DNA from 2 places in the Halomonas hibernica genome. Region 2 is predicted to be linked to the other one. Evidence: predicted binding sites of a transcription regulator. Region 2 holds the regulator's gene; the other holds the start of a gene.
What was found. Region 2 encodes PhoB, which activates phosphate uptake and scavenging genes when phosphate is short. Its sites were predicted from a motif close to TGTCATANNNNTGTCANA; they were not measured.
Positions count from the first base shown of each region.

Region 1 (4,211 bases), on a different contig from region 2:
TTCTGAGCCTTTGCAGCCCGATCAGCCGATTAGCCAGCACATTCACCAGGCCATTGGCAGCTTTGGGCAGGCGCATTTAACCCACCGTGAACAGCAGGTGGCTGCCTTGATGGTGCAGGGCCTGGATTCCGACGAGATTGCCGAGCGCCTGCAGATCACCCAAGGTACGGTCAAGAATCACCGCAAACGTATTTACGCTCAGTTGGGGGTGGCATCGTTAAGCGAGCTTTTTGGTTTGTTTATTAATCACGCTATTACCGAACCGCCCGTCACCCAATCCTGATTTCTAGCTCTTTAGGGATATCGCGGATTGCGCCGCCAACTTTTAGTCTATGATCATCTTCTCTAATGGCTAAAAAGGCGAGCATGATGACTGTACAGGCATTGCTTCACGACCTTGAACGGCGTGGTTTAATTGCGCAGACAACTCACCTGGATGAGCTTCAGGCTCTGCTCGAATCACCGCAGACCGTTTACTGCGGTTTTGACCCCACGGCGGGCAGCCTGCATATCGGTCACTTGGTGCCCTTATTGATGCTCAAACGCTTTCAGGATGCCGGCCACCAAGGTGTGGCGTTGGTCGGGGGTGCCACCGGCTTGATTGGTGATCCCAGCTTCAAGGCGGCGGAGCGTTCGCTTAACTCTCCCGAAACGGTTGAGGGTTGGGTTAACGCCTTAAGCGAACAGATTTATTGGTTGATGGCCCCGCACCTCGAAGCGCCCCTGAAAGCGGTTAATAATGCAGAGTGGATTGGCCAGATTAGCGTGATCGACTTCTTTCGCGATGTGGGCAAACACTTCTCGATGAATGCGATGATTAACCGTGAATCCGTTCGTCAGCGTCTTGAACGGCCTGACCAGGGCATGTCGTTTACTGAATTCAGCTATGCGCTGCTGCAATCCTATGACTTTGCCCACCTCAACAAGACGTTGGGCTGCCGGTTACAAGTGGGTGGCAACGACCAGTGGGGCAATATCGTCAGTGGTATCGACCTCACACGCCGCCTGAACGGCGAGCAGGTGTTCGGTATGACGCTGCCGTTGATCACCAAATCCGACGGTACCAAATTCGGTAAAACGGAAAGCGGTACGGTATGGCTCGACCCGGAACAGACCTCGCCTTACCAGTTTTACCAGTTCTGGTTGAATACGGATGATGCTGACGTTTACCGTTTTTTACGCTATTACACGTTCATGGATTGCGATCAAATCGACGCAATCGAAGCAGAAGACAAACAGGCCGCTGGCAAGCCCCAAGCGCAGCGTGTACTTGCTGAAACCATTACCCGCTTTGTGCATGGCGAGGAGGGGCTGGCTGCTGCTCAGCGTATTTCCCTGGCGCTGTTCAGTGGTGAAGTAGCTGCGCTCTCATGTAGTGAGCTACAGCAGCTTGAACTTGATGGGCTACGCTGCCAAGACGTAGCGTTTGGACAGACGCTGGAAGAGGCTATGGTGGCAAGCGAACTCGCCTCATCCAGGCGGCAGGCCCGTGAATTGATTGACCAGAACGCTGTACGTATCAACGGCGAGCGCGCTGAGCAAGGCCAGTTAAGTCAAGCATTCGCGCTTTTTGACCAATACTGGATCGTACAAAAAGGTAAAAAGCACTTTCGATTGTTCAAGCGTGGGTAACTTACATGGGATGCCGCTTCCAGGAAGTAGCAGCATTCGCTTGATGTTGCCCACTGTGAACAACCTCTCTTCGATCCAACACCGTTCACTCTAACACGATAGTGCCACGCCGTTGTCACGCCTATGTCACTTATAGACGCCACTCTTTGCAGGAGTGGGTGGGTTATACGTGCGTTCTTCCTTCCAAGAGGATGTGGCAATGGCCGAAAATATCAATAGTGCTGTGCAAGAGGTCTTACCAAGCCAGGGTCGCAGAATAAAAGTCCGGCGCAAGGGCACGCTAAGGCAGTGGCTCACGCTTGCATTGCTGGTGTATTTCCTGATCTGTGCCGTATCCATCATAGGTAATGGCTTTAAGATTGCCGCGGGCGGCCATGCCGCTCAGTTGTTTGAATTTGCCACCAACCCCTTTGTTGGTTTGATGATTGGGATTGTCGCGACGGCCCTGATACAGTCATCTTCAACCGTTACTTCCGTTATCGTGGCGTTTGTGGCGGGCGGCCTGCCTGTCGCTATGGCGGTACCCATGATCATGGGGGCCAATATTGGTACTACTGTCACCAATACATTGGTAAGCCTTGGCCACGTACGTGATAAAGCCGAGTTTAGGCGGGCGTTCTCTGCCGCAACGGTGCATGACTTTTTTAACTTGCTGGCCGTGGCGATTTTTCTGCCCATTGAGCTTATTTTTCATCCGCTTGAAAAGCTGTCGAACGCTACGGCGTTTCTGTTTTACGGTGATGCTGACCTTTCCATGGGCAGTATTAATATTGTCGGGATGGCAACAAAGCCGATTACCTCTTCGGTTGAAAGTGTCGCCATGAACCTGCCCACGATTGCCGGTGGCGTTGCCATGATTATTTTTGGTATTGCCGTGATTTTTTTAGCGATTCGTTATATCGGCGCACTGCTGAGAGTATTGATGGTAGGGCAGGCAAAAAACATTATGCATAACGCCATTGGACGTGGCCCCGTCGCCGGTATTGCTTCTGGTGCTGTGGTGACGTTTTTAGTCCAGTCTTCCTCTACCACCACAAGCTTAATGGTGCCGTTAGCTGGGTCAGGCGCATTCTCTTTACGTCAGATTTACCCTTTTACATTGGGCACCAATATTGGCACGACGTTTACCGCGCTACTTGCTGCCACCGCAATCACTGGGGCAACTGCCATACTGGCGCTGGAAATCGCACTGGTTCACCTCTTCTTTAATTTATTTGCGGTTGTGGTGATTTTTGGCCTACCGTTTTTAAGACCACTGCCTATTAAGGGTGCCGAGTGGCTAGGCCGTGTCGCCTCAGAAAGAAAAGCACTCGCCGCTGCTTGGGTACTAGGCGTATTTATTGCCGTGCCAGCCATCCTGATTGCGCTCACCACGCTGTTTTGAGGAACCGTCCATGACCCATCAACACGAGCTAGAGTCAACATCGACCGCTGAACTCAAGGCCATGCTGGATGACTCTTCCGAACTCATTGAAGAAATAAGAGAAGAGATTGCACAAAGAGAAGCGCAAGAGCGCGAACTGGAACCTTTCGACACGCTGATTAAAGAAGCACGACCCAAAATGAACGAAATTCGTAGTTTCTTTACGTTAGTGCTTAATGAGCTACGCCGCCGGCCTAAATAAGCGTTACGAATAGCGAAAACAACAAGATTACTACTTTAGGCATTTGTTTGACACTTTCAGTAAGCTGAGAGTATGTCAGGCAAATGCTTTTTTATGGGGCCTGTTAGGTCTTGCTATGTTGTAAATATCTTGTCTTAACTTGTTTCCAACAGAGCATTGTTGTTTATTCGTTGGCACCAATGGTTGCTTGTTGAGTATTTCTTTTTCTAATGCTTGATCGAGTCACCCAGTATTCATTGAATGATGGCTGGATAAAATACCTTTTGCACTCATGATGTCTTATTGTAAAACAGTGGCTTAATTCGTTTTTATTGGGTGGTCATATCGTGCTATGGCCTTGAGGATAATCCTATGCTGTTGTGTAGATTAGTGTGGGAGCTATTGTTTCATGTTTGTAGAGTCAAGGTTTTTTAATCTATTGATAAGTCGGTTATTTTCTTATACTCGTATTAAACCACTTTTCTACCCGGTGGGTACTACGAGAGATAAATGTCACGCCTTGGTTGGTAATATTTTTAGCAGTTTCAAATGGATAGGCGTTTGCTGGTGAAATAGTTTTTTAAATTATACTTACGATGTTTCATTTTTAAGATTTTGTCATAGAATAAAAGCACCACCCGTGTAGATATAGTAAATTTTGATGGTTTGATAGGGTGGTTTTAGCTGATCTTTGAGCAGTAAACGTGATCCATATAAAAAAACTGGGGGTAGTATGATGGATGTCAAAGGGTTAAATGCACGTAATGATAATGACGATGTATATGCATCAATTGACTTGGCGACATCGTTGCCGAAATCCGGGTTTCCCGATGAAGAGCGTAATCCTCACAATGTATTTAGCGCCATTCGTGACGAATTAATGCTTGATGGGAATTCCCGCCAGAACCTGGCAACATTTTGCCAAACGTGGGTTGATGATGAAATTCGTAATTTGATGGATCTTTCAATCGATAA
Region 1 is NZ_VIFN01000008.1:115,285-119,495, reverse strand. Features, by position in the region: gene FKN99_RS13095 (helix-turn-helix domain-containing protein) at 1-283, shown strand, start outside; gene tyrS (tyrosine--tRNA ligase) at 370-1,632, shown strand; gene FKN99_RS13085 (Na/Pi symporter) at 1,832-3,016, shown strand; gene FKN99_RS13080 (hypothetical protein) at 3,027-3,257, shown strand; gene FKN99_RS13075 (glutamate decarboxylase) at 3,970-4,211, shown strand, end outside.
Region 1: FKN99_RS13085 (Na/Pi symporter) is a predicted target of PhoB. The motif match lies at 1,746-1,763, and genes of this name have one in related genera.

Region 2 (4,211 bases):
GCGCTTATCGCCTTGGCGACGTAGCGCACGGGCAAGCCCAATGCCTGCCATGCCGGTGCCAATGATGATCAACTCAGCGTGGCCAGTCGGGTTGCTAACCGGATGTGATGCAGGCATGCCATCCCCAAATAATCGGTGTCGTAAAAGCTTTTAAGACCACCATGTTACACTAGCTTCTCTGTTTTTTGCCCAGGAGTATCTGGTGGTGACGTCCTCTTTTCGGCAAACGCATGCCTTTCCTGTTTGGCAGCCCGTGGCTGCGTTACGCCCCGCCATGAGCGCTGCCTGGTGGGAGTGGGTTGCGTCTACGGATTCGCTAACGGCTCGCTTGCAAGCGGCAGGCGCAGGGCAACCATTCCGTGTTCGCCTGCTGCGCCAGGGCGTCGGCGTGCCTCTGCATGATGAAGCGCAGGCGTTGGGGATTGAGCTTCGTCGCTATGCCTGGTTAAGGGAGGTCGCCCTGTGCGTGGGTGATAACCCTTGGGTGGTCGCACGTTCGGTTGCCCCCTTAACACAGCTAAAAGGCCAGCGATTGGAGCAACTTGGTGAGCGCTCGCTGGGCAGTTGGCTGTTTCGCCAGCCAGATTTAGTACGCGGCCCTCTTGAAGCTACGAGCGGTGCGCCACGCTTTGCCTTCCCTCAGGTTGCTGGCGTGAAAAGTCGTTGGGGGCGGCGCTCAGTGTTTCAACATGGTGGGTTATCGCTACTTGTACAAGAGTACTTTTTATCCACCATGGCAGATGACCTTCGTTTGTCTTCGCGGTAGGCTTGCTCGGCATCTCTTCTTTACGTGAGGTAGGCATGGATCGTTCTTTGTTGCGGCCAGTCGGATGGGCGCGAGTCGCTGATTTTTTACACTTAATGCGCCTGGACCGCCCCATTGGTACCTGGCTATTGATGTGGCCTACCTTATGGGCGCTTTGGGTGGCTACAAACGGGGTGCCTGGTCGCAACGTGCTGCTTATTTTTGTGGCAGGTGTTTATGTTATGCGCGCTGCTGGCTGCGTTGTGAATGATTACGCTGACCGCCATGTTGATGGCCACGTTAAGCGCACGAAACATCGTCCACTGGCGACGGGGCGAATCAGTGAAACCGAAGCCAAACTGCTGTTTATTGGGCTGGTCACTGTTGCGTTTGTGTTAGTGCTGCTGACCAACTGGTTTACGGTGCTGCTGTCGATTGGTGGCGTGGTCCTGGCGTTTATCTACCCCTTTATGAAGCGTTACACCCATCTTCCTCAGGTGGTGCTGGGGGCGGCTTTTTCGTGGGCAATCCCCATGGCGTTTGGGGCGGTGCTGGGATATGTACCTGTGGAAGCCTGGTTGCTGTTTTTTGCGAACGTACTGTGGACGGTTGCTTACGATACCCAATACGCCATGGTCGACCGCGACGATGACCTGAAAATTGGTATTAAATCAACGGCGGTGCTGTTTGGCAGTGCAGACCGCTTGATGATTGGATTACTGCAACTGGCGACATTGGTGCTGTTAGCCTTTGTGGGTGTTCGTGTGGGGCTGGGTGGTTTTTTCTGGCTGGGCCTTGCCGGTATGGCGACCACCTTTATTCATCAACAGCGCCTGATTCGGCATCGTGAACGCGACCCGTGTTTTCAGGCTTTTTTGAATAACTACTGGTCAGGGCTGCTGGTTTTTGCCGGCATTGCGCTAAGTTGGTGGCCAGTGGCCGGGCCGCTCTAGCAAAGCGTGATTAGGCCTGTCATTCGTTCTTGTTATTGGCTATTGTCATATAAGTGTCATCAAGTCATGGTGTTATTGTCACTGAGATGTCATTGAATTACCTTTCATTGAGCACCGTGAGGCCCTGGAATGACCGCCAAGACCGTTTTGATTGTCGATGATGAAGCACCTATTCGCGAAATGATCGCAGTGGCGCTGGAAATGGCTGACTATCGCGTGCTTGAAGCGGATAACGCCCAGGATGCCCACGCGTTAGTCGTTGACCATCAGCCTGACTTACTGCTTCTGGATTGGATGATGCCAGGTACCAGTGGTATTGAGTTGGCGCGACGCCTTAAGCGTGAAGAAGCCACCGCCGAAATGCCGATTATTATGCTCACCGCCAAGGGTGAGGAAGACAATAAGATTCAAGGCCTTGAGGCGGGCGCGGACGACTATATCACCAAACCCTTCTCGCCCCGTGAGTTGGTCGCGCGCTTGAAAGCCGTATTGCGACGCACCACCCCGCGTGGCGTAGAAGACCCCATCGAAATTAACGGCCTTCTACTTGACCCCGTCAGCCACCGTGTTAGTGCGCATGGCAAGGCGCTGGAAATGGGGCCCACTGAATATCGCCTGCTGCAGTTCTTTATGACCCACCAGGAGCGAGCCTATACACGCAGCCAACTGCTGGACCAGGTATGGGGCGGCAATGTGTATGTTGAAGAACGCACAGTGGATGTACATATTCGGCGCTTGCGTAAGGCGTTAGGCGATGTGCACCAAAACCTGATTCAGACGGTACGGGGTACCGGTTATCGTTTCTCAGCCCGGGTGTAACAGTGCGCCTATGGAGCCGTGAGCTTTGGCGTATTGCCTGGTTAGCGACCATAGGTGTTTGCCTAGGGTGGCTGTTAGGTTCAGCGGGCCTTGGTTTGGCAGCCGGGTTGGCCGTTTGTCTTTTTTACCATTTACGCCAGTTGCGCGTACTCTTTCAATGGTTAACCCTTAATCCTCATAACGAGCCCCCGGCTGCGGGTGGTATGTGGGGGGATTTGCTTGATCGTCTTTACCGCTACCAAAAAAGCCAGCGCATTACACAAGGTCGATTGCGGTCTACGCTTGCGCGTATCCAGGAATCCTCAGAGGCCATGCGCGACAGCGTGGTAATGCTCGACCGCCACGGTGATTTGGAGTGGTGGAACAGTGCAGCGACGGATATGCTGGGCCTACAAACCGCGCACGATCGTGGCCAGCACATTACCAATTTGTTGCGTGACCCACGCTTTATCAGCTACTTCAATGCCCGCGATTACAGCGAACCGCTTACGCTGACCTCACCCATTGATGAGCGCAGCATTCTGCAATACCAAATTACCTTGTATGGCGACGATGAGCGCCTGGTGATGGCGCGGGATATCACTCGTTTGCACCGTCTTGAGGAGATGCGCAGAGACTTTGTGGCCAACGTCTCCCATGAGCTGCGTACGCCGCTTACTGTTCTTTCTGGCTACCTCGAAACCTATGGTGACTTGGCTGAGCAGCTTCCGCCTCGCTTGGGCCGAGGGATCGAGCAAATGCAGGACCAGACGCAGCGCATGCAAAATCTGGTTAACGACCTGCTGCTTTTGTCACGCTTGGAAATAGATCAAGGCGGGCAGGACCATCAGGCGCTGTCGGTTGAGCAATTGCTTAATAGCGTCTGCCAGGATGCATTGGCGCTATCGCACCGTAAGCATGTTGTCCGTGTTGCTATTGAAAGTGACGCCCAGCTCATAGGGAGCGAGCAGGAAATACGTAGCGCCATTTCTAACCTGGCTTTCAATGCGGTGCGATATACCCCAGAGGGTAGCCAAATTATACTGCGCTGGGCGCCCATGGAAGATGGAAGCGCATGCATAGAAGTAGAAGATGATGGAGAGGGCATCGATCCTGTCCACCTCCCCAGGCTAACGGAGCGCTTTTATCGGGTTGATAAAGGCCGGAGTACCGCGACAGGCGGTACTGGGCTTGGTCTTGCCATCGTTAAGCATATCCTGCTGCGCCATGATGCCCTGCTTCAGGTTGAATCGCATCCTGGCGAAGGTTCGCTATTTCGCTGTACTTTCCCCGCCACTCGGCTGGCTGCTACCTCCTAGCCGCCTTTTTCCCTGGTCTTCTGTATAACCTTTATCCAAGCGTGCCATATGGACAGCCATCTATGGTTCAAGTCTGCTCATGTGTCATTTTTAGTCAGTTATGGTGGTCCCTTATACTCGATCAGCGAGCATGATTGGCACGCGGGATTTATTTTAAGTTGTTTATTAATAAGAAATATTTTTTTATTTTTGTTTTTTGGCATTACATCTGCATTAAGTTGGGCAAGGAAGATTACCGCAGGAAATGGTACGCCAGGAAGGCACTTCCTTAAGATTAGCGGTATCAACAGCGATCGAGGAGAAGGAACATGATGTCCAAGGAACTACTCAAGAAAGCTGGGATTTTAGGTGTAACATTCGGTTTACTGGCAAGCCCCTTCGCTTTTGCCCAAGAGC
Region 2 is NZ_VIFN01000002.1:22,379-26,589, forward strand. Features, by position in the region: gene FKN99_RS04440 (NAD(P)/FAD-dependent oxidoreductase) at 1-117, opposite strand, end outside; gene FKN99_RS04445 (chorismate--pyruvate lyase family protein) at 203-766, shown strand; gene ubiA (4-hydroxybenzoate octaprenyltransferase) at 802-1,698, shown strand; gene phoB (phosphate regulon transcriptional regulator PhoB) at 1,828-2,517, shown strand; gene phoR (phosphate regulon sensor histidine kinase PhoR) at 2,520-3,815, shown strand; gene FKN99_RS04465 (hypothetical protein) at 4,124-4,211, shown strand, end outside.